Regions from separate parts of the Amycolatopsis sp. ATCC 39116 genome, predicted to be linked through region 2. Evidence: predicted binding sites of a transcription regulator. Region 2 holds the regulator's gene; the other holds the start of a gene.

Region 1 (15,060 bases), on a different contig from region 2:
GGCCATGGTGCCGAGCAGCTGGACGTCGTACTTGCCGAAGCCGCGCCAGCGGGACAGCCGGTCGTGCGCCTCGACCACGCCGAGCAGCTGGTTCGCGCTGCGCAGCGGCACCACCAGCGCCTCCTGCGCGCCGCGGTTGAGCAGTCCGCCCGCGATGTCGCTGTTGGCCTCGGTGATGCGGAAGTGCCGCACGTGCGAGCCGGGCAGCCGCAGCATCGGGTCGTCGGCGGGCAGTTCGGCCGACGGCATCGGCTCCCCCGCGACGACCGCACGCATGTCCGCGGTCGGCTCCAGGCGCAGCCGCAGCACCACGCGGCCCGCGGAGAGCTGGTCCTTGATCCGCTCGGCGATGGTCTCCCACTCGCTGACGTTCACGCCTGCGGCGAGGTCGTCGGCGCCGCTGGCCGGGCGCGCGGCGGCCTGCTGGCCGGAGCGCGCGACCATCAGGCTGACGTCGGAGAGCGCTTCCATGTCCCGCTGCTCGCGCAGCAGGTCGGAGTAGGCCCAGTAGAGCGCGGACAGCCCGGCGAAGACGGCGAGCACCAGCGGCCACGCGTTGGCCGTGCCGGCGATCACCAGGTAGCCGCTCAGGCCGACCGAGGCGTTGACGAACCCGACGACCAGGATGCGGCCGGTGAGCCGCAGCGCGGTGCCGATCCGCATCCGGCGACGCAGCACCCGGACGGCGGCCAGCGCCAGCAGCGTGCTGGTCAGCGGCGCGGTCAGGGTGCCGGCGAGGGCGGCAGGCCACGTCATCTCCGTGGTGCCCATGATCCGCTCGACCAGGCCGGCCACGGCGAACGCGCTGGTGATCTCCAACAGGAACGCGCCTGCGTTGTAGAGCACGCGCCCGGACACGCGGCGGACCACGAGCGTGCTGATCCCGGCGACCAGGTGCGCCGCGAGCACCACTTCGAACGGCGCCACGAAGAAGCCGATGACCAGCGGGATCTCGGTGAACGAGATGGTCCAGGAGATGCCGGACCGGACGTCGACGTTGATGCCGAGCTGCTCGGCGAGCAGGAACGACAGGGCCAGCACCGGGCCGATCCACCACAGCTTCGCCGAGCCGTGGAACGGCAGCCACAGCGACACGGCGGCGGCGGTCAGCACGCCGACGGAGAACACGGTCAGCGTGTAGACCCGGAAGCGGCGCTCGTCCGCCCGCGCCTCGGCACCACCAGAACCGGCGGCTGCCGCCGGGATGGGGCCGTCGGGCCTGCCATCGGAGTCCGGCATGCAACCTCCTTCCACCCATTCGCCCCAGCGCGCACGCCTGCACCCACTCGCGCACGAGACGGTGATCTCGGTGCGAATGAGGGGATCACTGTACCCCGGAGGGCGTACTTCAGCCTCTTTCCGGCCGCCATGACATCACCCCATAGTTAACAACGTGCCAACTACGGTGACCAGCGGAGACTTACGGGTGAGCGAGATCTTTCCGGCGATCGCTCCCGGTAGTCAGCGTTAAGCGTCACGCCCGGCTACGACGAGTTCCCCGCGAGCCGTCGCGCTGCACTCCTCCGCATTGATCGCGATTCAATCGAGATCGGGATTACCGGAAGCGATGACTGAGCGTGGTTTCCCCGGTTACACCCGGGAAAACGTTCCCGGCAATGCGACGATCATCTCAGTCCCGGCACCTGGAACCGCTGCCGGACGTGCCCCGGTTTATTCCCGGAAGCCGTCCGCTCCAAGCGAACTACCTGCGGAAACAAACCCGGCCGCCAGAAAGTTGAGCTAGGCAGACTCAACCAGGTAGGGAGCAACAAGATGACCGACACCAGGCTCCTCCCCGTACTGCCCCTCGACGACGACGTCGTGCTGCCCGGCATGATCGTCCCGCTCGAGCTCGACGACGCCGAAACTCGCGCCGCGGTCGACTCCGCGCAGAGCAAGGCACCGAGCACGCCGTCGTTCCCGGGCATCCGGTCGCTGCCGTCCACGCAGGCCGAGGTCCTGATCGTCCCGCGGGTGCACGGGGAGTACGCCGAGCTGGGCGCCGTCGCGACCATCGAGCGCGTCGGCCGGATCCCCGGCGGCAAGGCCGCCGTCCTGCTGCGCGCCACCCGGCGCGCCCGCGTCGGCGAGAACGGCGACGGCCCCGGCGCCGCCCGCTGGGTGTACGCCGAGCCGGTCGCCGAAGTCGTCGGCGAGCAGGCGCGCGCGCTGGCCGCCGAGTACAAGACCGTCGTGATCTCGATCCTCCAGCAGCGCGGCGGCTGGCAGATGATCGACGCGGTGCAGCAGGTCGAGGACCCGTCCGCGGTCGCCGACCTCGCGGGCAACTCGCCGTTCCTGAGCACCGACCAGAAGCTGGAGCTGCTGGCCACGCTCGACGTCGCGGCGCGGCTGGAGAAGGCGCTGGAGTGGAGCCGGGAGTACCTGGCCGAGCTCGAGGTGACCGACACCATCCGCAAGGACGTCGCCGAGGGCATGGAGAAGCAGCAGAAGGAGTTCCTGCTGCGCCGCCAGCTGGAGGCGATCCGCAAGGAGCTCGGTGAGCTCGACGGCACCGCCGACCAGGACGACTACCGCGCCCGCGTGGAGCAGGCCGACCTGCCCGAGCACGTCCGCACGGCCGCGCTGGCCGAGGTGGACAAGCTGGAGCGCACCTCCGACGCCTCGCCGGAGGGCGGCTGGATCCGCACCTGGCTGGACACCGTCCTGGAAATCCCCTGGAACGACCGGACCACCGACGTCCACGACATCGCGGCCGCGCGAGCGGTGCTCGACGCCGACCACGCGGGCCTGGACGACGTGAAGGAACGCATCATCGAGTACCTGGCCGTGCGCGCCCGTCGCGCCGAGACCGGCCAGGGGCAGGTGGGCGGCCGTCACTCCGGAGCCGTGCTGGCGCTGGTCGGCCCTCCCGGTGTGGGCAAGACCTCGCTCGGCGAGTCGGTCGCGAAGGCGATGGGCCGGAAGTTCGTCCGCGTCGCGCTCGGCGGTGTCCGGGACGAGGCGGAGATCCGCGGCCACCGGCGCACCTACGTCGGCGCGCTGCCCGGCCGCATCGTCCGCGCCATCAAGGAGGCCGGCTCGATGAACCCGGTCGTGCTGCTGGACGAGGTGGACAAGGTGGGCGCCGACTACCGCGGCGACCCGACCGCGGCGCTGCTGGAGGTCCTCGACCCCGAGCAGAACCACACGTTCCGCGACCACTACCTCGAGGTGGAGCTGGACCTGTCGGACGTGGTGTTCCTCGCCACGGCCAACGCGCTGGAGACCATCCCCGGCCCGCTGCTGGACCGGATGGAGCTGGTGACGCTGGACGGCTACACCGAGCACGAGAAGGTCGTCATCGGCCGCGACCACCTGCTGCCGCGTGAGCTGGAGCGGGCCGGCCTGGGCCGGGACGACGTGCGGTTCACCGACGCGGCGCTGAGCCGGATCGCCGCCGAGTACACCCGCGAGGCGGGCGTGCGCAACGCGAACCGGACCATCGCGAAGGTGCTGCGCAAGATCGCGACCAGGGTCGCGCTGGACGAGGCGACGCTGCCGGTGACCGTCGACGCGGCGGACCTGGAGGGCTACCTCGGACGTCCGCGGCACCTGCCGGAGTCGGCGCTGCCCGCGTCGACGCAGCGGACCGCGACCCCGGGCGTGGCGACCGGCCTGGCCGTCACGGGCGCGGGCGGGGACGTCCTCTACATCGAGGCGTCGCTGGCCGATCCCGAGTCGGGCAGCTCCGGGCTAACGGTCACCGGGCAGCTGGGTGACGTGATGAAGGAGTCGGTGCAGATCGCGCTGTCCTACCTGCGGTCCCGCGGCGCCGAGCTGGAACTCCCGGTCGGCGACCTGAAGGACCGGGGCGTGCACGTCCACGTCCCAGCGGGCGCGGTGCCGAAGGACGGGCCGAGCGCCGGGATCACGATGACCACGGCGCTGGCGTCGCTGCTGTCCGGCCGCGTGGTGCGGTCCGACGTGGCGATGACCGGCGAGGTGTCGCTGACCGGCCGCGTCCTGCCGATCGGCGGGGTCAAGCAGAAGCTGCTGGCCGCGCACCGGGCCGGGATCAAGACCGTGATCATCCCGCAGCGCAACGAGCCGGACCTCGACGACGTCCCCGCGGACGTGCTGGCCCAGCTCGACGTGCACCCGGTGTCGAACGTCCGGGAAGTCCTCGACCTGGCGCTGGCGCCGGCCACCACCCCCGTGGCCCAGGCCGCCTGACGCCCCCGAGCGGAGCCGCCCTCCCCTGCCCCCAGGGAGGGCGGCTCCGTGTTCACGTCCGGACGCGGTCACGCAGCCGGGTGATGACGAACACGGCGAGCGCGATCGCGACGGCGCCGATCACCGCGTACTGGAAGAAGCCGGCGTAGCGGTCCACCACGTGCCAGTTCGCGCCGAGCAGGTAGCCGGCGACGACGAAGATCGTGTTCCAGATCAGGCTGCCCAGCGTGGTGAGCACGAGGAACCGGCCGAACGGCATCCGCTCGATCCCGGCGGGCAGTGAGATCAGGCTGCGGAAGATCGGCACCATCCGGCCGAAGAACACCGCCTTCGTGCCGTGCTTGGCGAACCACGCCTCGGTGCGGTCGAAGTCGGAGGCCTTGACCAGCGGGATGCGCAGCAGCAGCGCGCGGGTCCGGTCGCGGCCGAGCAGCGCGCCCAGCCAGTAGACGATGACGGCGCCGGCCACCGAGCCGAAGGTGGTCCAGGCCAGCGCTTCGAGCAGGCTGAACGTGCCCTGGCCCGCGGAGAACCCGGCGAGCGGCAGCACCAGCTCGCTCGGGATGGGCGGGAAGAGGTTGTCCAGGCCGACGATGATGGCCGCGCCCGGTCCGCCGAGCGATTCCATGAGCGAGACGGCCCAGCCGGCGAGTCCCCCGAGCGGTTCGGCCTGTGCGAGTTGGAGATCCATACTTCGAAGCTAGGTTTTCGGGCGGCGTCCAAACATGGGGCGCGGCACCCGATCATCCTGCGGAAAACCTCAGTACCGGCCTGCCGGAACCCCGCTAACCTCGGGTTGTGCCCACAGTGGACCTGCGCCGCGCGATGCGGGTGACGGCGGGGCTGGCGCTCGGCGCGCTGAGCGCCTTCGCCGAGGTGGCCTTCGTCGTCTTCGCGACCCTCGCCCTCGCCGTGCCCGCCGCGCGCCCCGCCGTGTTCCGGGCCACGCGCTGGTTCGCCGAGCGGGAACGGTCGCGGCTGCGGCGGTACCTCGACTACCCCACCTCGGACGACTACCGCGACTCGCGGGCGCTGCGGTACCTGGCGTCCCGCAGCGTCGCGGGCGGCCTCGGCGCGGGGGTCTTCGCGTTGATCGGGCTCGGCCTGGCGACGGCGGTGATCACGGTGTGGCGGCTGGTGGGCGGGCAGCCGCTCGGCGACGACCAGGACTGGTACGACGTGCCCGGGCTGCTGCTGATGGGCGCGTTGCTGGTGTTCCTCGCGGTGCAGGGGCTCATCGGGGTCGGCGCGCTGGAACGCACGCTGGCGCACCACTTCTTCGGCCCCACCAAGCAGGAACGGTTGCAGCGCCGGGTCGACGCGCTGACTCACAGCCGCGCCGAGGTCGTCGAGGCGGTGAACGACGAGCGGCGGCGGATCGAACGTGACATCCACGACGGGGTGCAGCAGCGGATCGTGTCGCTGGGCATGCTGCTGGGCCGCGCCCGTCGCGCGAAGGACCAGGAGCGGGCGGAGGCGCTGCTGCGGCAGGCGCACGAGGAGACGCAGCTGGCGCTGCAGGAACTGCGGGACGTGGCGTGGCGCGTGTACCCGATCGCGCTGGACGAAGGCGGCCTGGGCACGGCGCTGGAGGCGCTGGCGGAGCGGTCGAGCCTGCCGGTCGCGCTCTCGTACACGCTGGAGGAGCGGTTGGATCCGGCGACCGAGACGGTGGCGTACTTCGTGGCGTCGGAGGCGGTGACGAACGCGATCAAGCACGCGGCGGCGAGCCGCATCGAGATCGCGGTGGCGCGGACGGGCAGGATGGTCGGCGTGACGATCACCGACGACGGTGTCGGCGGCGCTCGGGTCGCCGGCAACGGGCTGTCCGGCCTGGCCAGGCGGGTCGGCGCGGCCGATGGCGTGTTCACTGTGGAGAGTCCGGCCGGCGGGCCGACGGTCGTGCGGGCGGAGCTGCCGTGCGCGTGATCCTGGCCGAGGACTCGACGTTGCTGCGGGAAGGCCTGATCCGGCTGCTCGCCGAGGAGGGCCACGAGGTGCTCGCCGCGGTCGGCAACGCGACGGAGCTGCTCGACGCGGTGTCCCGGGAGCAGCCGGACGTGGTGGTGACGGACATCCGGATGCCGCCCGACCACACCGACGAGGGCCTGCGGGCGGCGCTGGAGATCCGGCGGCGCTGGCCGGACGTCGGGGTGCTGGTGCTGTCGCAGTACGTGGAGAAGCGGTACGCGACGGAACTGATCACCGACGACGGCGGGCGGGTCGGGTACCTGCTCAAGGACCGGGTGATGCAGGTCGGCGAGTTCCTCGACGCGCTGGAGCGGGTCGGGTCCGGCGGGGCGGCGTTCGACCCCGAGGTCGTCCGGCGGCTGCTGGCGCGCACCACGCACGCCGACCCGCTCGCGACGCTGACCGCCCGGGAACGCGAGGTGCTGGCGAAGATGGCCGAGGGGCACACGAACGCCGGCATCGCGGCCGAGCTGTACGTGTCGCAGTCCGCGGTGGAGAAGCACGTGAACGCGATTTTTGACAAGCTGCGGTTGAGTCATACGAGCGGGTACAGCCGGCGGGTGCTGGCTGTTCTGCGGTACTTGGGCTCTTAGGGGGCGCTACGCGGGTATCTGCGCTGCGCGCGGCTGGAAGCGCCGGCTTCGCTTCGCTACGCCCGGATCTGCCCCTTCCGAACCCGATCTTTCAGTGTTCGGTTGCCGAGACACCGCGTCAAGCCGGGAAAGCGTGCCTTGACCCGGTGGCTCGGCAACCGATTTGGCTGGGGATCGGGTTGCGGGAGAGGGGTGGCTCGGAGGGGTTGGTGCGTGGCGTTGCCGGGTGGCTGTTGGGTGGGGGTGACGGGTGGCTTCGTGCGGTGGGTTTCCGGACGCTGCCGGACGACGCTCCGGCGGGTCGGCGGTGCGGCTCGTCGGGTGACAGGTGGCTTCGCGCGGTGAGTTTCCGGACGCTGCCGGATAACGCTCCGGCGGGTCGGCGGTGCGACTCGCGGGGTGACGGACGGCTTCGCGCGGTGAGTTTCCGGACGCTGCCGGATAACGCTCGGGCGGGTGCGCGGTGCGACTCGTCGGGTGACGGACGGCTTCGCGCGGTGAGTTTCCGGGCGCTGCCGGACGACGCTCGGGCGGGCGGGCGGTGCGACTCGTCGGGTGACGGATGGCTTCGCGCGGTGGGTTTCCGGACGCTGCCGGACGACGCTCGCGCGGGCGGGCGGTGCGACTCGCCGGGTGACAGGTGGCTTCGCGCGGTGGATTTCCGGACGCTGCCGGACGACGCTCCGGCGGGTGCGCGGTGCGACTCGTCGGGTGACTGGCTTTCGTTGCCGGGTTCCTGGTGGTGAGCGGGGTTTTGCTGCCGGTAGTCTCGATCTTGAGCCTGTTTTGTCCGGATCCCCAGGAGGAACTGTCCATGTTCAAGCGGATGCTCAGCGCCTTCGGCGTCGGTGGGCCGTCGGTCGACACCGTGCTCGACTCGGGCCACGCGGCGCCCGGTCAGGTGGTCACGGGGCAGGTCCGGATCCAGGGCGGCAGCGCCGACGCGGCCATCGACCAGGTCGTCCTGTCGCTGGTCACGCGGGTCGAGATCGAGCACGGCGGGCACGAGTCCGCGGCCACCGGGGAGTTCTACCGCCAGCTCGTGCAGCAGGGCGTTCGGGTGCCGTCCGGTCAGCTCGTCACCGTGCCGTTCGAGCTGCGCCTGCCGTGGGAGACGCCGATCACCGCGGTCGGTGACTCGCTCCTGCACGGCATGGCGGTCGGCGTGCGGACCGAGCTGGTGATCTCGGGCGCGCCCGACAAGGGTGACCTCGACCCGGTCCACGTGCACCCGCTGCCCTCCCAGGACCGGGTGCTCGACGCGTTCGGGCAGCTCGGGTTCCGGTTCCGCAACGCCGACGTGGAAGCGGGCCGCCTCTACGGCGTGCGCCAGGAGCTGGGCTTCTACCAGGAGCTCGAGTTCTTCCCGCCGGCCGAGTTCGCCGGGCGGATCAACGAGGTCGAGCTGACCTTCGTCGCCGGGCCGCACGATCTCGCCGTCGTGCTCGAAGCTGACCGGCGGGGCCGCTTCATGCAGGCAGGCGGCGACTCGTTCGGCCGCTTCCAGATGTCGCACCAGGACGCGGAGAACGCCGACTGGGCCGCGCTCATCGGGCAGTGGCTGACCGAAGCCGCCCAGCGCGGCGGACACTCCGCGTTCGGCAACCCGGCCTTCGGCGGCCACCACCCGGGCCACCACGGCCACCACGGTCACGGCCGCGGCATGGGCGTCGGCGGCATGGTTGCCGGCGCCGCGGCCGGTGTCGTCGGCGGCATGATCATGGGCGAGATGCTGGAAGAGGCCTTCGAGTTCGACGGCGAGGAGTGAGTCACCGCACCAGCACACTCACCGCACCAGGAAGTTCGCCATCATCATCATGTCCTCGTGTTCGAGGTTGTGGCAGTGCAGGACGTACTTCCCGCGATAACCCTCGAACCGGACGAGCACCTCGGCCTGGTCGCCGTTGCCCAGGTCGACCGTGTCCTTCCAGCCGTGCGCCGTGCCCGGCACCTGGAACGGCGCGAGGTGGATGTGGATCGGGTGCGGCACGTTCTGCGCCCGCAACCGCCACAGCTCCACCGTACCCAGTGCCGGCTCGGCCACGACGCCGTCCGCGCTGAACGGCATCCCGTTGACCGTCCACAGTGTCATCCCGTGGTGCTCGGCCCCGCCGCGGCGGAACGTGAACTCGCGTTCCGCCACGGCATCCGAGCGGGACAGCGGCCGCACGTCGGCCAACCGGTCCGGGATGGCGCTGTCGTCGCGCGCCCGGCGGGTCACCACGAACCGCATCACCCGCGCGGTGCCGCCGTCGCCGAGCCGGTTCACCAGCGTCACCTCCTGGCCGGGCGAGTACGCCGAGAAGTCGATCACCACGTCGTACCGTTCGGCCTGCGCGATCTGCAGCCGCTCGTGCCGGACCGGCGCCGCCAGCAGCCCCTGGTCGCCGCCGATCTGCGTGAACCCGGGCCCCGGCGGGTCCAGCGCGAGCCGGTAGCGGCGGGCGTTGGAGGCGTTGAGGATCCGGAACCGGTAACGCGCGGCCTCGACCTCCATCACCGGCCACGGCGCGCCGTTGACCAGGATGCAGTCGCCGAGCACACCGCTGACGAAGTCGCTGGTCACGCCCGGCTGCCCGAGCAGTGACGGGTCGACCGACGGGTAGGCGAACGAGCCGTCCGCGGCGAACGACCGGTCGGTGATCATCAACGGCACCTCGCGCTCGCCGCGCGGCAGGGGCAGCGCGTCCTCCTCGTCGTCACGCACCAGGTGGAACCCGGCGAGCCCGCGGTAGACCTGCGGGCCGGTGAAGTCGGCCCGGTGGTCGTGGTACCAGAGCGTGGCCGCGGGCTGGTCCAGCGGGTACACGTACTCCCGCGCCGCGCCGGGCGCGACCAGGTCGAGCGGGTAGCCGTCGTGCTCAGGCGGGGTGCGGCCGCCGTGCAGGTGCACCACCACCGGCACGCCGAGCTCGTTGCGGTGCCGGACGACGGTGGTCTCGCCGCGGCGGGACTCGATCGTGGGGCCGGGGAAGATCCCGTCGTACCCCCAGACCGTCGTGCGCAGCCCGGGCAGGATCTCCACCTCGGCGGCGCGCTGGGTGATCTCGTAGTGGCCGGGGCGGACCGGCCGCAGCACCGGCGGCACCGGCAGCGGCACGGTGAACGGCTCGGGCAGTCTCGCCGCGCTGCGCAACAGGGTGCCCGCGCTGGACTCGGTCTCGGTGTTCGCGCCGCCGCTCGAACAGCCCGCCACGAGCAGGCCGGCCGCGGTGACGCGGAACAGGTCACGCCGGGACAGGTTCACCGGTTCCGCCTCCGCTGGTCGATCAACACGGCGGCGACGGCGCCCGCGACGGCGAGCAGTTGCGGCCCGAACCCGATCACGAACGTCCAGGGCGCGTCGACCTGGCCGTCCCGCGCGGCCAGCCGTCCGACGAGTTCGCTGAAGACCAGAAATCCCACCGCGAGGCCCGCGAACAGGCCGAGGATGGCGACACCCAGGGTTCTCATGCGAGCCGAAACTAGGCAGGTCCGCGCCACCCGTCGTCCGTCCGCAGGCGATCGCACAGTCAACATCCGGCGACTGTGCGCGGGCCCGGTCCTGGCTATTCTCGGGACGTGAGCGAGCGAAAGCGGGTGCTCGCCGACGCCGCTCTGGGGGTCGCGACCTCCACCGTGGTGGCCGTCGCCATCGCGATGGACCTCGGCGGCGCACGGGCGCCCGATCCGGTGGCGTATCTGTTCGCGGTGTGCCTCGGCGCACTGATGCTCGTGCGCCGCCGCTTCCCGGTGCTGGCGCTGGCCGCGACCGCGGCCGGGCTGCTCGCCTACCACGCGGCCGGCTACCCGCCGGTCGGGCTCGCGCTGCCCGTCGCGGCCGCCCTGTTCTCCGCGGCCGAGGCCGGCCGGGCCCGCGTCGCGGCGGTGACGGCGGCGGGGTTGGTGCTGGTCAGCACGTTCTTCCGGTTGCGGCAGGGGGAGGACCCGGACTACCTGCTCGGGTTCGAGCTCGCCTCGACAGTGGGGCTGATGCTGAGCGCGATCGCGCTGGGGGCGTTGCGCGCCGAACAACGCCGCACCGCGCGGCAGGCCGCCGTGGAGCGGGAGTGGGAGGCCAGGCGGCGGGTCGAGGAGGAACGCCTGCGGATCGCGCGGGACCTGCACGACGCCGTCGGGCACACGCTGGCGGTGGTGTCGGTGCAAGCCAGTGTCGCCGCCGAGGCCCTCGACGACGACCCGGACGCGGCCCGGTCCGCGCTGGCGACCCTCCGGCTGGCCGCCGACGAAGCCGCCCACGACCTGCGGACCACGCTCGGGCTGCTGACCGACGCCACCGGCCGCGCCCCGGTAGGCAGCCTGCGCCACCTCGACGCGCTGGTGACCGCCACCGTCCGAAGTGGTCTGGAGGTGACCGTGTCGACCGAGGGTGAACCGGTCGCGTTGCCCGCTGCCGTGGACACCACGGCGTACCGGATCGTGCAGGAGGCGCTGACCAACTGCCTCCGTCACGCCCGGGCGAGCAAGGCGGAGGCGCGGCTGCGCTACGAACCGGGCCGGCTGCGGATCCAGGTCTGCGACGACGGCGCCGGCGCCGAACTGCCCGCCCGTGGTGGCCGCGGCCTGGACGGCATGCGGGACCGGGCCGAGTTGCTGGGCGGTTCGGTGACGTTGGAGTCCCGCCTTGGCGCGGGTTTCCGGATCGACGCGAGCCTGCCGGTGGAGCGGCGATGATCCGCGTCGCGCTCGCCGACGACCAGCACCTGATGCGGGCCGGCCTGTCCGCGCTGCTCGCCCGCGCCGACGACATCACCGTCGTGGGCGAGGCCGCCGACGGCGCGGAGGCGGTGACGCTCGCGCTCACCGCGCGGCCGGACATCGTGCTGATGGACATCCGCATGCCCGGCGTGGACGGCATCGAGGCCACGCGGCGCATCGTCGCCGACCCGCGGTTGCGCGCCGTGCGGGTCGTCGTGCTGACCACCTTCGACACCGACGAGCACATCCTGGACGCGATCCGCGCCGGCGCCTCGGGGTTCCTGCTGAAGAACACCGAGCCGGACGACCTGCGGGCCGCGGTGCGGACGGTCGCCGCCGGTGACGCGCTGCTGTCGCCGTCGGTCACCCGGCGCGTGATGGCGGCGGTGGCGCACGGGCACCGCACCGACCCGGCGCGGCTGGCGCGCCTGACCGAGCGGGAACGGGAACTGCTCGCCGAGGTCGCCGCGGGCCGGTCCAACGACGAGATCGCCGGGCGGCTGTTCCTGAGCCCGGCCACCACCCGCACCTACGTGAGCCGCCTGCTGTCCAAACTGGACGCGCGCGACCGCGCCCAGCTGGTGCACATCGCCTACGAGTCCGGCCTGGTCCGCCCCGGCGACCCCGGCCGGTGACCGCAGCCGCGCCACCCCGGCGCGGCGACTCCGGTCAGCACCACGTCCACCACCTGCTCCGCCAGGCGATCGGTGACCGGCAGGTGTCCGAAGAGGACCCGGTAGTAGGTGGTCGAGGCGAGCATGTCGAGCACGAGGTCGAAGTCGAGGTCCGGGTCGAGGTCGCCGCGCTCGATGCCCCGGCGCAACGCCTCTGCGGTGGACGTCCGTCGCGTGTGGAAGTAGTCGCGCAGGAACACCTCGGCGAGTTCCGGATCGTCGGCGAGGTCGGCGACCAGCGCGGGCAGCACGCGCCGTCCGATCCTGGTGGTGAAGGCCTCGCTGAGCGTCCCGATCCCCGCGACCAGATCGCAGCGGGTGCACCCGGTGTCCGGCGTGGGCACCGCGCCGACCGTGGCCACCAGCGCGTCGACGACCAAGTGTTGCCGTCCCCGCCAGCGGCGGCGTAGCGCGGGCTTGCTCGTGCCCGCCCTGCTCGCCACCGCCTCCAGGGTGAGCGCCGCGTAGCCCACCTCGTTCAGCAGGTCCACCGTCACTTCGCGGACGGCTCCGTCGATGCGCTCGTCGCGTGGCCGTCCGGCCCGGGTGCTCGTCACAGCGTCACCCTAACACTTCCATTTCGTTCCGGTACGGAACATAATCGCCATCATGACCCTCTCCTCGGCTGCCGAGGGTGTGCTCTCGGCCCGCTACCGGGCCCGCACCGTCGGCATCGTGCTCACCGTCGGACTGGTCGCGCTCGAATCCCTCGGGGTGGCGACCATCCTCCCGGACATCTCCCGCCTGCTCGGCGGCCTCGGCTCCTACGGCTGGGCGCTGGCCGCGCTGATGCTCGCCAACATCGTCGGCACCGTCCTCGCCGGTCACGCCGCCGACCGGGGTGGAGCGGCCCGTCCGCTGGCCGCCGGGCTGGTCGCGTTCGCACTGGGCAGCGCGCTGGCCGGTCTCGCCCCGTCGTGGCCGCTGTTCCTGCTCGGCCGGTTCACGCAGGGCCTCGGGGTCGGCGCGGTGATGGCGATGGCCTACACGCTGATCGGGCTGGTCTACCCCGAACGGTTGCGCGCGCGCATGTTCGCACTGCTGTCCTCGGCCTGGACGATCCCGTCGCTGGTCGGGCCGGTCGTCGCGGCGGCGGTGGCGAGCTCGGCGGGCTGGCGGTGGGTGTTCCTCGCCATGATCCCGCTCACCGGGGTCGCGGCTTGGTGCACGCTCCCCGGACTGGCACGGCCGGCCGCCACAACCTCGGAGTCCTCTCGGTGGCGGCCGCTCGTCAGCAGCGTCGCGCTCACCGCAGGCACCGCGATCCTGTTGGCCGCATTGGCACTCCACACGGTCGCGGTGCTGGTTCCGCTCGCCGCCGCCGGGTTCGTCCTCGCCGTGCTGGCGCTGCGGCAGGTCACCCCGGCCGGGACGCTCGTCGTCCGGCGCGGGGTGCCGGCCGGGGTGGTCGTGCGGTTCCTGCTGTGCGCGGTGTACTTCGGTACCGAGGCGTTCCTGCCGCTGGGGCTGACCGAACTGCGGCACGTGAGCGCGTTCGAGGCCGGGCTGGGGCTGTCGGCCGGGGCGCTGAGCTGGGTGGCCGGATCGGCGGCGCAGGCGAAGTGGGACCGCAACCGGCGGGTGGCGGTGGCTCTGGGTTTCGCGGTCCTGGTGGCCGGGGTGGCGGTGCTGGCCTACGGCGTGCTCGTCGGCCCCGGGCTGGTCGCGGTGCTCGGCTGGGTGATCGGTGGGGCAGGCATGGGTGTCGCGTTCAACGCCGCCACCACCGAAACCCTCGGCCGCGCCCCGGACGGGCAGCAGGGCTCGGTCAGCGCGGCGCTCCAGCTGGCGCAGACCCTCGCCACCGCTGTCGCGAGTGGACTCGGCGGCACGCTCATCGCCGCCCAGGGCGCGGCACCGGCGGCGTTCCTCGCGGTCTTCGCCGGCACCGCGGCACTCGGCCTCGCGGGCGTCGTGGCGGCACGGCGGATCACCGTGTGACACAGATCTCCCCCGCCCGGAGCTTGCCGAGGCGATCACCGCTGTATTAGCACTCTTAGGAGGAGAGTGCTAATTGCATAGACGGTCCGAGGAGGCAGCTTGAGCAGCGCGCACCGCCCCGCGTGGAAAGCCCGATCTGTTTCGCACGCCGCCGTGCGACGGGACGATCCCGACCGCCCGCTCCGCGTGGCGATGGTCGCCCCGCCCTACTTCGACGTTCCTCCGAAGGCCTACGGCGGGGTGGAGGCGGTGGTGGCCGACCTCGCGGACGCCCTCGTCGACCGCGGGCACCACGTCACCCTGATCGGCGCGGGGCGTCCCGGCACGAAGGCGCGGTTCGTCCCGGTCTGGGACCGCACCGTGCCGGAGCTGCTCGGCGAGCCCTACCCGGAGGTCATGCACGCCATCGCCGCGCGCCGGGCCGTGCAGCGGCTCGCGGCGACCGAGGGCGTCGACGTGGTGCACGACCACTCGCTGGCCGGCCCGCTCAACGCCCCCGCCTACGGCGTGCCGACCGTGGTGACCGTGCACGGCCCGGTCGGCGAGGACATGGCGCGCTACTACACTGAACTGGGCGACGACGTGCACCTGGTGGCGATCAGCGACCGGCAGCGCGAGCTGGCGCCCGGCCTGAACTGGATCGGCACCGTCCACAACGCACTGCGGCTGGCGGACTGGCCGTTCGAGTCCGAAAAGGACGACTACGCGTTGTTCCTCGGCCGGTTCCACCCGGACAAGGCGCCGCACCTGGCGCTGGAGGCCGCGCACCGGGCCGGGCTGCGGCTGGTCCTGGCCGGCAAGTGCGCCGAGCCGATCGAGAAGGAGTACTTCGAGCGGGAGGTCCGGCCGCGCCTGACCGAGAACGACCACGTGTTCGGCGTCGCCGACGCGACCGCGAAGCGTGAGCTGCTCGCCAAGGCCCGCTGCCTGCTCTTCCCCATCCAGTGGGAGGAGCCGTTCGGGATGGTCATGATCGAGGCGATGGCGTGCGGCACGCCGGTGGTGGC
Region 2 (15,060 bases):
TGGTCTGGTGGTCGATCGTGCTGAGCAGGAACAGGCTCGCCACCAGCAGCACCGCGCCGCCGAGCATCCACGCCTTGGTCTTGCCGGTGCGCGAGATGACCTGGCCCGAGATGGTCGAGGACAGGAACAGCCCCAGCATCATCGGGATGGTCATCAGCCCGGCGTGCGTCGGCGAGTAGCCGCGGGCGAGCTGGTAGTACTGCCCGAGGAACACCGCGCCGCCGAACATCGCCGTGCCGACCGACAGGCTGCCGATCACGGCCAGCGTGAAGGTGCGGTTGCGGAACAACTTCAGCGGCACCACCGGGTCCGGCACCTTCGACTCGACGAACACCGCGAGCGCCAGCGCGACCAGTCCGCCGAGCACGTAGAACAGGGTCGACCAGGACCACCAGGCGAAGCTGTTGCCCGCCAGCGACACCCAGATCAGCAGCAGCGAGACGCCGCCGACGAGCAGGGTCGCGCCCAGCCAGTCGATCTTCACCTGCTGCTTGAGGACCGGCAGGTGCAGCGTCTTGCCCAGCACGATGAACGCGACCACCGCGACCGGGACCGTGATCCAGAAGTTCCAGCGCCAGCCGAGCGGCGAGTCCACGATCACGCCACCGAGCAGCGGGCCGGCGACGGTCGCCAGCGCGAACACCGCGCCGATGTAACCGCTGTAGCGGCCGCGTTCCCGCGGCGAGATCATCGCCGCGATCACGACCTGGATCAGCGCCTGCATGCCGCCGAGGCCGAGGCCCTGGACGGCGCGGAACGCGATCAGCTCGGGCATGGACTGGGAGATGCCGCCGAGCACCGAGCCGACCGTGAAGATCACGATCGACAGCTGGTAGAGCATCTTCTTGCTGAACAGGTCCGACAGCTTGCCCCAGATCGGGGTGCTCGCCGTGGACGCCAGCAGGGTGGCGGTGACCACCCACGTGTACTGGCTCTGCGAGCCGTCGAGGTCGGCCAGGATCGTCGGGAGTGCGTTCGAGACGATCGTGGAGGACAGCACGGCGACCAGCAGTGCCAGGAGCAGGCCGACGAACGCGCGCCCGACCTGGCGCCGCGTCATCGCCTCCTGGTTCGCTGTCGTGCTCACTTCGGGGATCACTTCCTCTTCTCCGCCGCCGGGTCCGGCGGGCAGGTGACCGGCGTCTGGCCGAGGGCCTCGCGCAGTCCTTGGTTCATCAGGGTCAACCGGGCGGTGAGTGCTTCGACCTCGTCGTCGGACCAGTCCGCGAGCGCGCGCCGGATGAAGTCGACGTGCAGCTGCCGCCACCGCTCGAGCTCGGCGCGGCCGGCTTCGGAGAGGCTGATCAGGCTGGCGCGCCCGTCCTCGGGCGCCGGCCTGCGCTCGACCAGCCCGGCGGCGGCCAGCTGGCCGATCTGCCTGCTGATCACCGAGATGTCGACCATCTTGCGCTTCGCGAGGTCCGACGGGCGGCTCTCGCCGTGCACGTTGAGATCGGACAGCAGCATGGCGGCCGCGGGGTGCAGGCCGTCGTGCTCGCGCTGCCAGGACTGGTTGATCCAGGCGTGCTGCAGCTGGCCGGCCGCGCGCAGCTCGCGCATCAGCTGGACGGCCTTCTCGTCGCGGTCCCCCATGGACCCACCTCCTGGTTGGTTGTCACATACAACTATAGGAGCAGTAGTTGTATGCCACAACTATCTAAGTTGGTGACTTGTCCCACTGATGGAGGGCATCTCCGAACCACCCGGAAGGAGCAACTTCGCGAGGATTGCGACGGAGGCGGTTACCCTGCGACGGATCGTGTTCGCATTACCTGGCTACGATTAACCGAGTAGGGTGGATTATTCATGATCTTTTCACACGCTCACGTGCTATTGCGTGTTCATGAATAATCGACGGCGAGCATGAACGCGCACTACGGAGCAGCCCCGATCCCATGACAGCCGACCCCGTCAGCCCCGTTCCCCGGTCCGTGCACCGGGAGGCGCCCCCTGCCGTCACCGCGATGGTGCGCCTGATCCGGGACTCCTGGGTCAAGGCGGAGCCGTACCTGCCCGAGGTGACGCAGTTCTTCTACGGGATGCTGTTCACCCTCGCGCCCGCGACGCGGGACTTCTTCCCGATCAACATGGAGGTCCAGCGCAACCGCATGGTGCGCGCGCTGGTGCACGTCGTGCAGATGGTCGACCAGCCCGACGACCTGGTGCCGTTCCTGCGGCAGCTGGGGCGCGACCACCGCAAGTTCGGCGTGGTGCCGGGCCACTACGAGGCGGTCGGCACCGCGTTGCTGGCGGCGATGAAGACGCAGCTGGGCCCGGACTGGACCGACGAGGTCGAGCGGGCGTGGGCGGAGGCGTTCACGATCATCGCCCGGCAGATGCAGGAGGCCGCGGCCACCGACACGAACCCGCCGAACTGGTCGGCGCGGGTGGCCGAGCACCGGCGGCTGAGCTGGGACCTGGCGATGGTGCGGCTGGAGCCGGAGCAGCACATCCCGTTCCGGCCGGGGCAGTACCTGAGCGTCGAGGTGCCGCAGCGGCCGCGGTTGTGGCGGTACCTGTCGCCGGCGAACGCCCCGCGCCCCGACGGCTCGCTGGAGTTCCACATCCGCGCCATCGAGGGCGGCTGGGTGTCGCGGGCGATCGTCAGCCACACCCAGGCCGGTGACGTGTGGCGGTTCGGGCCGCCGCTGGGGACGCTGGGCGTGGACCGGGAGAGCGGCCGGGACGTGCTGATGGTCGCGGGCGGCACGGGTGTCGCGCCGATGCAGGCGATGCTCGACGAGCTGGGCCAGTGGGGCGAGAACCCGAAGGTGCACCTGTTCTACGGCGGCCGGACGCGCGAGGACCTGTACGCGCTGGAGGGGCTGCGGATGGTCGCGTCGTGCAACCCGTGGCTGACGGTGACGCCGGTGGTGGAGAACGGGCCGGGCCTGGTCGGCGGCGAGCAGGGCACGCTGGCCGACGTGGTGACTCGGTACGGCGCGTGGCCCGGCCACGACGTGCTGGTGTCCGGTTCGCCCGCGATGATCCGGGCGACGGTTTCCCGGATGCTGGTGGCCGGAACGGCACTCGATCAGATCAGGTACGACCCGTTCACGATCGACTAGCCTGCGACGGATGGACATTCCTGTCGCAGACGGAACCATCCGCGGCTATCTGGCCACCCCGCAGAGGGAGGTCTCGGGCGAGCCGCCGTGGCCAGGGGTCGTGATCGTGCACGACGCGGTCGGCCTGTCGCAGGACGCGAAGAACATCACCGACCGGTTCGCCACCGCCGGATATGTCGCGCTGTCGCCGGACATGTACTCGCGTGGCGGGCTCGTGCGGTGCGTGAAGTCGGTGTTCAAGGAGCTGGCGGCCGGGAAGGGGCGGGCGTTCGACGACCTGGACGCGGCGCGGTCGTTGCTGGCTGCGCGGTCCGACTGCACCGGGCGGGTCGGGATCGTCGGATTCTGCATGGGTGGCGGGTTCGCCCTGGTGGCGGCTTCCCGGGGGTTCGACGCGTCGGCTCCGTACTACGGTCAGCTGCCGAAGGATTTGTCCGTTTTGGACGGTGCTTGCCCGGTGGTGGCTTCGTTCGGGAAGAAGGACTTTTCCTTGCGTGGGGCCGCGGCGAAGCTGGAGCGGGAGTTGTCGGCTCGGGGGGTGCCGCATGACGTCAAGGAGTACCCGGGGGTTGGGCACAGTTTCGCCAATCAGTTCCACGGGCCGGTCAATGTGCTGCTGAAGATCGCCGGGATGAGCTATGACCGGGAGGCCAGCGAGGACGCTTGGCGGCGCGTATTGGCCTTCTTCGCGGAGCACTTGGGGCGCGAGGCGGCGTAGAGCGCGTTCTGCTGAAAGAAAGAAGGGCCCCGCGTGCTGCGGGGCCCTTCGTCGTTTATCGCCTTCGGCGTGGTTTCCACACCACCAGGGCGGTTTCCTGCTTCATCGGCACCAGGTCCTTGCGGTAGGAACGGTGCACGGCCGCCGCGGCTTGTTCGGCTGCGGCGTACGCGGTGGCGAGTTCTTCGGTCAGTTCGGCGATCCGGGACTGCAGCGCTTCGACCTGGTTCTCCAGCTCGATGATCCGCTTGATGCCCGCCAGGTTGACGCCCTCCTCCTGGGACAGGCGCTGCACCTCACGCAGCAGCGCGATGTCCCGCATGGAGTAGCGCCGCCCGCCGCCCGCGGTCCGGCCCGGGGAGACCAGGCCCATGCGGTCGTACGAGCGCAGGGTCTGGGCGTGCAGGCCGGACAGCTGAGCGGCCACGGAGATCACGAAGACCGGCGTCTCTTCGTCGGCCCCGTGCGGCAACCCGCCGAACACCTAGATCAACCCCTTTCGCGGAGCAGCTTCGTGATCTCCGGGCGCGGGTCGTGCTTCTCGGCGATCTTGGCGTACGCCTCGAGCGCCTCCCGCTCCGAAGACTCCAACCGCGACGGCACGGCCACCTGCAACGTGACGAGCAGGTCGCCCTGCGAACCGTCCCGCTTCTTGATGCCCTTGCCGCGCACCCGCAGGACCCGGCCGCTGCCGGTGCCCTCGGGCACCTTCACCGAAACCTTCCCGTCCAGCGTCGGCACGGTGATCGTCGCACCCAGAGCCAGTTCGGGGTAGCTCACCGGGACCGTGATCGTCAGATCATTACCCGACCGGCCGAACACCGGGTCCGGGTTCACGTGCACCCGCACGTACAGGTCACCGGCGGCCGCGCCGCCGCGGCCCGGCTCGCCCTGGCCGGCCAGCCTGATCCGCTGGTTGTCGTCCACACCCGCAGGCACCCGCACGGTCAGCGTGCGCGTCTGGGTGCTGACACCCTCGCCGCCGCACTCCGGGCACGGGTCGTCGATGATCCGGCCGCGGCCACGGCAGTCCGGGCACGGCTCGGAGAACGCGAACGCCCCCTGGCTGCGGCTCACCAGCCCGGCGCCCTTGCAGGTGGGGCAGGTGCGCGGCGTGGTGCCCGGGCGGGCGCCGTTGCCGTGGCACGTCGAACACGTCGCCGGGCTGGACAGCCGCAGCGGCAGCGTCGCGCCCTTCACCGCCTCGGCGAAATCGATCCGCACGTCCGTCTCGACGTCGGCGCCGCGCTGGCCGCGGGCGCCCGGGTTCTGCTGGCCCCGCCGGCCGAACAGGCCGCCGAGGATGTCGCCGAGCCCGCCGAAACCGCCCTGCGCGCCCGCGCCCGCGGTCTGCCCGAAGATGTCGCCGAAGTCGAAACCACCGGTGCCGCCCGCGCCGGGGAAGCCGAAGCCACCCGGCCCGCCGCCCGAACCGAACAGCCGCCGCGCCTCGTCGTACTCCTTGCGCTTGGCCGGATCCGACAGCACGCCGTAGGCCTCGGACACGGCCTTGAACTTCTGCTCGGCCTCCGTGTTGCCGGGGTTGGCGTCCGGGTGGTTCTCCCGCGCCAGCTTGCGGTAGGCCTTCTTGATCTCGTCCTGCGAAGCGTCGGAGGAGACGCCCAGCTCACGGTAGAAGTCCTTACCGATCCACTCCCGTGCACTCACCGGACGTCTCCTCCTCTCGCCTGTTCGTTACTGCTGTGCGTTCTCATCCGACAACTGCTCGACCGGGAGCTCACCCTCGACCGGGGCCTCGCCCGGCTCGTGGTCGGTGACGCCGACCAGCGCGGCCCGCAGCGTCCGGTCGCCGAACCGGTAACCACGGCGCAGCACCGTCGTCACCGTCGGCCCCGACACCTCCGGCGAGGTGTTGTGCTGCACGGCCTCGTGCACGCTCGGGTCGAAGGGCTCGCCCTCCGCGCCGAACGGCTCGAGCCCGATCCGCTGCAGGCTCGCGACCAGCTTGTCCGCGACCGCCTTGAACGCGCCGGTGAGGTCGCCGTGCTGCTCGGCCCGCTCGAAGTCGTCGAGCAGCGGCAGCAGCTCGTTCACCACCGACGCCTTCGCGGCGCTGACCACGGCCTCGCGGTCGCGGTCGACGCGCTTGCGGTAGTTCGCGAACTCCGCCTGCAGGCGCTGCAGGTCGGCGGTGCGCTCCGCCAGTTCCTTCTCGACCTCGGACGGAGCCGCCACCGCGTCGTCCACGATGGACTCACCGAGCGACGGGCCCGCGTGGGCCGCCGGGGCTTCCGCGGCAGGCGCCTCGGAAGCCTCCGGCTGGGTCCGCACCTGGCCGGTCTCGGGGTCGATCTTGCGCCGGTCCCGCACGACCAGAGGCTCGGTGACCGGCTCCTGCTCGTCGATCTCGTTCGAGTGGCGTCCCGTCACTTCTTCTCGTCCTCGTCCACGATCTCGGCGTCCACCACGTCGTCCGCGCCCTTGTCGCCGGACGCGCCCGCCGCACCCGAGTCAGCGCCCGGGTTGGCGCCACCGGCCTGCTGCGCGTTGGCGTACAGGGCGGTGCCCAGCTCCTGCGACGCGGTGTTCAGCTTCTCGATGGCTTCCTTGATCTTGGCCGTGTCGGTGCCCTTGAGCGCCTCGTTGGCCTCGTCGATCGCGGTCTTGACCTTGCCCTTGAGGTCCTCGGGCAGCTTGTCCTCGTTGTCCTTGACGAACTTCTCGGTCTGGTAGACCAGCGTCTCGGCCTGGTTGCGGGTCTCGGCCTCCTCGCGGCGCTTGCGGTCCTCCTCCGCGTGCGCCTCGGCGTCCTTGACCATCCGCTCGATGTCCTCCTTCGGCAGCGCGGAGCCACCGGTGATGGTCATCGACTGTTCCTTGTTCGTGCCCAGGTCCTTCGCCGTGACGTGCACGATGCCGTTCGCGTCGATGTCGAAGGTGACCTCGATCTGCGGCACGCCGCGCGGGGCCGGCGGGATGCCGGTCAGCTCGAACATGCCGAGCTTCTTGTTGTGCGCGGCGATCTCGCGCTCGCCCTGGAACACCTGGATCTGCACCGACGGCTGGTTGTCGTCCGCCGTGGAGAAGATCTCGGACCGCTTCGTCGGGATGGTCGTGTTGCGCTCGATGAGCTTGGTGAACACGCCGCCCTTGGTCTCGATGCCCAGCGACAGCGGGGTCACGTCGAGCAGCAGGACGTCCTTGACCTCACCCTTGAGCACACCGGCCTGCAGCGCGGCGCCGACGGCGACGACCTCGTCCGGGTTCACGCCCTTGTTCGGCTCGCGGCCGCCGGTCAGCTCCTTGACCAGCTCGGCGACGGCGGGCATGCGGGTGGAACCGCCGACCAGCACCACGTGGTCGATCTGGCCGACCGAGATGCCGGCGTCGCGGATCACGTTGTTGAACGGCGCCTTGGTGCGGTCCAGCAGGTCGGAGGTGATCCGCTGGAACTCCGCGCGGGACAGCGTCTCGTCCAGGAACAGCGGGTTCTTGTCCGCGTCGACCGTGATGTAGGGCAGGTTGATGTTCGCGCTGCTCGAGCTGGACAGCTCGATCTTCGCCTTCTCCGCGGCCTCGCGGATGCGCTGCAGCGCCATCCGGTCCTTGGTCAGGTCGATGCCGTGGCTGGCCTTGAACTTGTCCACCAGCCAGTCGACGATGCGCTGGTCCCAGTCGTCACCACCGAGGTGGTTGTCACCGCTGGTGGCGCGCACCTCGACGACACCCTCGCCGATCTCCAGCAGCGACACGTCGAAGGTGCCGCCACCGAGGTCGAAGACCAGGATGGTCTGCTCCTTCTCGCCCTTGTCCAGGCCGTAGGCCAGCGCGGCCGCGGTGGGCTCGTTGACGATGCGGAGCACGTTCAGGCCGGCGATCTGGCCGGCCTCCTTGGTGGCCTGCCGCTGCGCGTCCTCGAAGTAGGCGGGGACGGTGATGACCGCGTCGGTGATCTCCTCACCGAGGTAGGCCTCGGCGTCGCGCTTGAGCTTCATCAGCACGCGCGCGCTGATCTCCTGGGCCGTGTAGGCCTTGCCGTCGATCTCGGTCTTCCAGTCGGTGCCGATGTGCCGCTTCACGGACCGGATCGTCCGGTCGACGTTGGTCACGGCCTGGTTCTTCGCCGGCTGGCCCGTCAGCACCTCGCCGTTCTTGGCGAACGCGACGATCGACGGGGTCGTGCGGGAGCCTTCCGAGTTGGCGATGACCGTCGGCTCGCCGCCCTCCAGGACAGCGACGACCGAGTTGGTCGTGCCGAGGTCGATGCCGACCGCTCGCGCCATGGTGTGTTCCCTCCTGGTCATGCTGTGTGCGCAGCCCCGGTGAGCTGCGGTTTCGCGCCCGCGTTGAGCGGGTGGTACTCAAGTTCTATCTCGGGCGCGTGTCGGGCGTCAATCAGACTTGAGTGCTGCCCGCTCAACCTTTCTGACAGGGTAACGAGCGGGTCTGCGGTGTTGTTCCCGGCGTACCCGAAATCAGGTAGGCCGCCTCGTGGGACCGCGCACAGGCGGAGTTGTAGACCCCGGTGTGGCCGTCCTCGGGGTCGGTGAGCAGCACGCTGCGCTCGATCCGGGAAGCGAGGCTGCGCGCCCAGGTCAGCGGCGTGGCCGGGTCGTGCTCCCCGCCGACCACCAGGATCGGCGGGGCCCCGCGAACGGGCTCGGCGTGCGGCGGGTTCGCCGCCGGGACGGGCCAGCCGAGGCAGCCCGACGCGAAGTCCCAGAACTCGGAGTAGCGCCAGCTGTGCGGCGCGGCTTCCCGGACCCGGTCGGCCGTCCGGCGCAGGTCCGCCGGGCCGGTGAAGGGTGACGGGAAGTCCTGGCAGCCGACGGCCCGGTAGGCGGGGTACTCGGCCGAGCCGAAGGGCATGGCCGAGGTCAGCGCGCTCGCGTCCGCCGGCGCGGCGCGCAGGGCGTCGGCCAGCCGCGGCCACAGCTGCGGGAAGTAGAGGTGCGAGTAGACGCCCGCGGCCAGCTCCTCGGGCGTGGCGTTGCGGCCGAGCTGCGCGGAGGGCGCGCCGGTGGTCATGAGCGCGTCGTAGCGGGCGAGCACGTCGTCGTCGCCGCAGTTGCTCGCGCACCACCGGGCGAAGCGCAGCAGGGCGTCCTCGGTGGCCGCGGCCGCGTCGAGGACGGCCTGCCGCATCGGCAGGGCGTGGTCGACCGCGCCGTCCAGGACCATGGCACGCACGTGGTGCGGGTGGCGGGCGGCGTAGAGCGCGCCGATCTCGGTGCCGTACGAGGCGCCGAGCCAGGAGATCCGCTCCTCGCCGATGGCGAGCCGGATCCGCTCGACGTCCTCGGCGACGGTGGCCGTGTCGACGTCGCGGGGTCCGCGGCAGCCGAGGCCGGCGTTCCGGTTGTGCGCCGCGAGCCGCGCGTAGCCGGCGTCGTCGGCGGGGAAGCGGCTGACCGCGGGGTCGTGCACCGGGCCGCATGTGATCGCCGGGGTGCTGCCGCCGACGCCGCGCGGGTCGAAGCCGATGACGTCGAACCGCCGGGTGAGCTCGGCGAACTCCGGCGTGGCGAGGCCGAGCCCGCCGTACGCGACGACGTCGGCCCCGGATCCGCCCGGGCCGCCCGGGTTGACCAGCAGCGAGCCGATGCGGCGGGCCGGGTCGAGCGCGGGCAGGCGGGCCAGCCGCAGCGTCGCGCCGGGCACGTCGAGCTCGGCGCACTGCAGGCGCTGCGCGGTCTGCGGAGTGGCGCAGTCGCGCCAGGTCAGAGCGGGCGCGGCGGGGGTGGCGGCGGGTGTGACGAGCAGGGTGGCGGCGAGGGCGAGTGCCGGGATCATGCCTGCTTCACGCTCGCGTCGCCGCTGGAGGTGCTGACGTCCAGGACGTACGGGGCCGACGGGTCCTGGACGACCTCGATCGACCGGTCGCCGCTCCTGGTCTCGCCGGTGACCCGGTAGCGGTCGGCGGGCACGACGACGCGGACGTCGCCGCTCTGGGCCTCGGCGCGGACGTTCTGGGCGGTGGCGAGGTCGACCTCGATGCTGCCCGACTTGGTGCGGGTCGTGACCGGGCCGGTGACGTCTTCGACGCGGATGTCGCCGGAACTGGCGGCCAGGTCGACCGCGCCGACCCCGTAGACGGTGAGGTTGCCGGAGCGGACCTCGCCGGTCACGGTGGTCCCGCGTGGGACCACCACCTCGTAGTCGACGGTGCAGTCCCCGCCGCAGCCGTCGAGGACCAGCTGGGCGCCGTCCAGGCGGAAGGCGCGGGCGGGCTGGTCGCCGTCGTAGTGGAGGACCTGGTTGACCGACGTCGTGGCGGTGTCCTCGACGCGGATCCGCACGTCACCGGAGTTGTTGTCGATGCGGACCGAGGAGACCGGCTGGGCGACGGTTTCGGTGATCTCGGCGCGGTCCGAGATGCGCCACCAGTTCCAGTTCCACCCCAGTGCGAGCCCGATCCCGGCGACGATGAGCGCGATCCCGCCTATCGCGAGTGCCGGCTTGCGCATTGCGTCCTCCCCAGTGAACTTTGCTGTGCCGGTCACGCTATGGCCTGCGCGGGGCGCGCCGGTATCAGGGAAGCCCCCGGTTCGTCCCGGGGGTCACCCCGAACGGCACTAGGGTGATCACCGGCCACTCTGTGACGAGGAGGAATCGATGCCACAACCACCGAATCCGTACGAGTTCCTGCCGTCGGTGCCCGCCTTCACGGTGCGCAGCGACGACGTGGCGGACGGGGAGACGCTCGCGGCGCCGCACCTCAGCGGCATCTTCGGCGTCCCGGGCGGCGAGGACCGGTCGCCGCACCTGGCGTGGGAGGGCTTCCCGGCCGAGACCAAGAGCTTCGCCGTGACCTGCTACGACCCGGACGCCCCGACGGCCAGCGGGTTCTGGCACTGGGCGGTGTACAACATCCCGGCCTCGGTGACCTCGCTCCCGTCGGACGCCGGGGACGCGTCGGGGTCCGGCCTGCCGTCCGGCGCCGTGACGGTGACCAACGACGGTGGCGTGCGGCAGTTCCTCGGCGCCGCGCCGCCGCCGGGGCACGGGCCGCACCGCTACTTCTTCGTCGTGCACGCGCTGAACGTGGAGTCCCTGGACCTCCCCGAGACGGCGACGCCCGCGTTCCTTGGCTTCAACATGTTCGGGGCGACGCTGGCGCGCGCGATGGTCGTGCCGGTGTACGAGAACAAGGGCTGAGTCCTTTCACCCCCGGATGAGGCGCCGTGGCGGCGGCCGCCATGGTCGCCGGACCACGGGAGGCGGGATGTCCACGACCAGCGCGGTGAAGACCGGCGGGGTGCTCGGCACCGCCTGCGCTCGTCGGGGCCGCGAGATCGTGAGGTCCGGCGCGCTCGGCGACGTCTTCGGGCCGCCGGATGTTCGTGCTGGGTCTCGGGCTGTTCGTGGTGTCGTGCGCCCTGATGGCGCTCGCGCGCGGCGGGTGGATGGTCGTCGTCGGCCGGGTCGTGCAGGGTGCCGCAGGCGCGGCCTGGTGGTCGGTGCCCACCGTGGTCTGCCTTGCCGTCACGGCGCTCGCCTTCCCGGTGGTGGAGCGCCGGATGGCCCCGCCGCTGGTCGACCTGCGCTGCTGCGGAACCCGGTGCTGGTCGGCGCGACGCACCCAGCGGCCGAACGCGTGACCGCGACCGCGGCGGTCGCCACACGGTGCCGGTCCCGCGCTGATCACCGGGGTTTCAGCAGGTACTCCACGGTCGGCCGGAGCTCCTCGGCGGTCGGCGGCTCGTCGTCGATCAGGCCCTGGATCAGCAGCCCGTCGATCCCGGCCAGGAACACCCGCAGCGCCACCAGGTCGTCCGGCCGCACCATCGTGGTCAGCACGTCCAGCCACCGCCGCGCCGCCGGCCGCAGCTCCGGCCGGCGCGCGGCCAGCAGGTACAGCTCGTACTCCGCCATCGTCCGGCCCCGCCGCGGGCCCAGCGCCTCCGCGAGCAGCGTCGCCACCTCGGACGCGCCCCGGCTGCCCCGCGACCTGGCCCGGTCGATCGTCCAGTACACCTCGGTCGCCATGTCGCGCGCGCACGCGATCAGGGTCGCGATCAGCAGGTCGTCGAGCGTCTCGAAGTGGTAGGTCGTGGACGTCGTCGGCACCCCGGCCTCGGCCGCGACCGTCCGGTGCGTCACCCCAGCCACGCCGTCCCGCTCGATCACCCGCAGCGTCGCGTCGATGATCTCCTGCCGCCGCTTCTCGCCGCGGGCCCGCCGCCCGTCGCGCTGGGGCTTCACGCCGAACCCACCTCGATCAGCACCACACCGCCGATGACCAGTGCCAGTCCGGCGACGATCGTCGGGTTCACCGGCTCGCCCAGGAACAGCACGCCGATGATCGCGACCGCCGCGACGCCCACCGCGGCCCAGATCGCGTACGCCACCCCGACCGGCATCCCGCGCTTCAACACGCTCGCCAGCGCCGCGAAGGCGACGAGGTACCCGGCCACGACGATCACCGACGGCCACAGTTTGGTGAAGCCCTCGGACAACTTCATCGAAACAGTGGCGGTGACCTCGGCCGCGATGGCCAGAGCGAGCAGCAGATAGGCGACCATCCCGCCAAACTACCGGTACGATCGTCCCGATATCCAGCGAGTCCTACGCCACACTCGTGGGACTCAACTCGCGCCGATCGGTTACTCATGAGTAAATCCGGTTAGGCTCCCGCCAACCCACCACATCACGGACGAAAGGCCCCGATCATGGGTGCACTGCAGATCACGCTCGGCGTGGTCGGCGTCGCCGTAAGCATCGTCGCTTGGATCATGTTCGGCACCGGCGTGTACCGGATGGTCCGGATCATCCGGCTCGGTCAACCGGACGCGACGCGCAACGGCCCGTTCGGGCCGCGCATCATGACGCTGATCAAGGAGTTCGCCGCCCACACGCGGATGAACAAGTTCCGCCACGTCGGCCCGTGGCACTGGCTGGTCATGTGGGGCTTCCTGATCGGCTCGCTGTCCTGGTTCGAGGCCTACGGCGAGACGTTCGACCCGCACTTCCACTGGCCGATCATCGGCAACTGGAGCATCTGGCTGCTGCTCACCGAACTGCTCGGCCTCGGCACCGTCGTCGGCGGTCTCGCGCTGGTGATCATCCGCCAGCTGAACCACCCGCGCCGCGCCGACCGGCAGTCGCGCTTCGCCGGGTCGAACTTCAAGCAGGCCTACTTCGTCGAGACCGTGGTGATCGTCGAGGGTCTCGGCATCCTCGGCGTGAAGGCGTTCAAGATCTCCAGCGGCATCGAGGACCCGGCGCTGTGGACGAGCTTCGTCACGAAGCCGCTCGCCGAGATCCTGCCCGCCAGCACGGTCGCCGTCACGATCACCGCGCTGGTCAAGCTGCTGTCCGGCATGATCTGGCTCTACATCGTCGGCCAGACGCTCACCATGGGCGTTGCCTGGCACCGCTTCAGCGCCTTCTTCAACATCTACTTCAAGCGCGAGGCCGACGGCGGCACCGCGCTGGGCGCGCTGAAGCCGATGATGAGCGGGGGCAAGCCGCTCGACTTCGAAGAGGCCGACCCGGAGAAGGACGTCTTCGGCGCCGGCCAGATCGAGGACTTCAGCTGGAAGGGCTGGCTCGACTTCACCACCTGCACCGAGTGCGGCCGCTGCCAGTCGCAGTGCCCGGCGTGGAACACCGGCAAGCCGCTGTCGCCGAAGCTGGTCATCACCCAGCTCCGCGACCACGCCTACGCGAAGGCGCCGTACCTGCTCGCGGGCGGCAAGAAGGACGTCACGGGTGAAGAGGTCGGCCTGACCGGCGAGAACCCGTACGCCGGCATCGACGTGCTGGCGCTGGCCGAGGCCGAGCGCCCGCTGGTCGGCGACGACGGCGGTGTCATCGACCCCGAGGTGCTGTGGTCGTGCACCACCTGCGGCGCGTGCGTGGAGCAGTGCCCGGTGGACATCGAGCACGTCGACCACATCGTCGACATGCGCCGCTACCAGGTGATGATCGAGTCGAACTTCCCGACCGAGCTGAACGGGATGTTCAAGAACCTGGAGAACAAGGGCAACCCGTGGGGCCAGAACGCCAAGGACCGGATGGCCTGGGCCGAGGACCTGGACTTCGAGGTGCCGGTGTTCGACGGCGAGCTGGGCGACACCGAGTACCTGTTCTGGGTCGGCTGCGCCGGCGCGTTCGAGGACCGGGCGAAGAAGACCACCCGCGCGGTGGCCGAGCTGCTGCACATCGCGGGCGTCAAGTACACCGTGCTCGGCCCGGAGGAGTCGTGCACCGGTGACCCGGCCCGCCGCGCAGGCAACGAGTTCCTGTTCCAGATGCTCGCGCAGCAGAACGTCGAGGTGCTGAACTCGGTGTTCGAGGGCCGGGAGGCGGGCAGCCGCAAGATCGTCGCGACCTGCGCGCACTGCTTCAACACCCTCGCCAACGAGTACCCGGACCTCGGCGGGAAGTTCGAGGTCGTGCACCACACGCAGCTGCTCAACCGCCTGGTGCGGGAGAAGCGGCTGGTGCCGGTCGCGCCGATCGCCGACGACGTCACCTACCACGACCCGTGCTACCTGGGCCGCCACAACAAGGTCTACGAGGCGCCGCGTGAGCTGGTCGGCGCGTCGGGGGCGCAGTTCCGCGAGATGCCGCGGCACGGCGACCGGTCGATGTGCTGTGGCGCCGGTGGCGCCCGCATGTGGATGGAAGAGAAGATCGGCAAGCGGATCAACGTCGAGCGCGTGGACGAGGCGCTCGGCACCGCGCCGTCGAAGATCGCGACCGGCTGCCCGTTCTGCCGAGTCATGCTCACCGACGGTGTGACCGCGCGGCAGAACGACGGCAAGGCGAGCGAGAAGGTCGAGGTCGTCGACGTCTCGCAGCTGCTGCTGTCGGCGGTCAAGCGCCGCCCGCAGCCCGCGCCTGCGCCCGGTGCGGACTCGCTGCCGGCCGTCGAGTCGGACCCGCTGGAGGCCGACGCCCCGACGGACAAGGTGTCGACCGGCACGCCGCTGCCGACCGAGGACAAGTAACTTCCGGGGCACACGAAGGCCACCCCGCCGCGGCGGGGTGGCCTTCGTCGTTACCGCCCGCGGGACGGTTCGACGGGAGTGCCTCGGGTGCCGCGCGACCCGCCGGGGCGGACGTGCGGCCGGGCGGGCGCCTTCACCGTCACCACCCGCAGGGCCGCCACCGGCGGCGGATTGCCGCCCACCGCGCTGCGGAGTGGGTGCGTCGCTGGCCGCGCGGCTCGGTGGGGCGGCCGGTCGGGTGCGCTGCCGCACCGCGGGGCAGGTGCGCCGCCCGTGGGCGGGCGCGTCGCTGACTCCGAGTTCCACTCTCGCGCACGCGAGTTCCACTCCGCGCCAGTGCGTTCCGCACGGCGGG

The links. The regulator HspR, encoded in region 2, represses chaperone genes until heat shock. The targets are predictions, from matches to a motif close to ANNTTGAGTNNNNNNNACTCAANNT.
Region 1: a site for HspR is predicted at 1,733-1,757, ahead of lon (endopeptidase La). Genes of this name have one in related genera too.

Annotation. Positions count from the first base shown of each region.
Region 1 is NZ_AFWY03000006.1:187,269-202,328, reverse strand. It holds gene AMY39116_RS0309905 (bifunctional diguanylate cyclase/phosphodiesterase) at 1-1,239, opposite strand, end outside; gene lon (endopeptidase La) at 1,774-4,176, shown strand; gene AMY39116_RS0309895 (DedA family protein) at 4,229-4,867, opposite strand; gene AMY39116_RS0309890 (histidine kinase) at 4,984-6,105, shown strand; gene AMY39116_RS0309885 (response regulator transcription factor) at 6,096-6,740, shown strand; gene AMY39116_RS0309880 (sporulation protein) at 7,555-8,508, shown strand; gene AMY39116_RS0309875 (multicopper oxidase family protein) at 8,527-9,987, opposite strand; gene AMY39116_RS0309870 (DUF5957 family protein) at 9,984-10,193, opposite strand; gene AMY39116_RS0309865 (sensor histidine kinase) at 10,302-11,414, shown strand; gene AMY39116_RS0309860 (response regulator transcription factor) at 11,411-12,073, shown strand; gene AMY39116_RS0309855 (TetR/AcrR family transcriptional regulator) at 12,031-12,669, opposite strand; gene AMY39116_RS0309850 (MFS transporter) at 12,722-14,053, shown strand; gene AMY39116_RS0309845 (glycosyltransferase family 4 protein) at 14,207-15,060, shown strand, end outside.
Region 2 is NZ_AFWY03000010.1:112,289-127,348, reverse strand. It holds gene AMY39116_RS0314570 (MFS transporter) at 1-1,060, opposite strand, end outside; gene AMY39116_RS0314565 (MarR family winged helix-turn-helix transcriptional regulator) at 1,096-1,593, opposite strand; gene AMY39116_RS0314560 (globin domain-containing protein) at 1,896-3,068, shown strand; gene AMY39116_RS0314555 (dienelactone hydrolase family protein) at 3,079-3,786, shown strand; gene AMY39116_RS0314550 (heat shock protein transcriptional repressor HspR) at 3,842-4,270, opposite strand; gene dnaJ (molecular chaperone DnaJ) at 4,276-5,454, opposite strand; gene grpE (nucleotide exchange factor GrpE) at 5,482-6,177, opposite strand; gene dnaK (molecular chaperone DnaK) at 6,174-8,030, opposite strand; gene AMY39116_RS42850 (alpha/beta hydrolase) at 8,164-9,540, opposite strand; gene AMY39116_RS0314525 (DUF4097 family beta strand repeat-containing protein) at 9,537-10,214, opposite strand; gene AMY39116_RS0314520 (YbhB/YbcL family Raf kinase inhibitor-like protein) at 10,363-10,905, shown strand; gene AMY39116_RS46105 (hypothetical protein) at 11,085-11,348, shown strand; gene AMY39116_RS0314510 (TetR/AcrR family transcriptional regulator) at 11,392-11,952, opposite strand; gene AMY39116_RS0314505 (multidrug efflux SMR transporter) at 11,949-12,272, opposite strand; gene AMY39116_RS0314500 ((Fe-S)-binding protein) at 12,420-14,705, shown strand.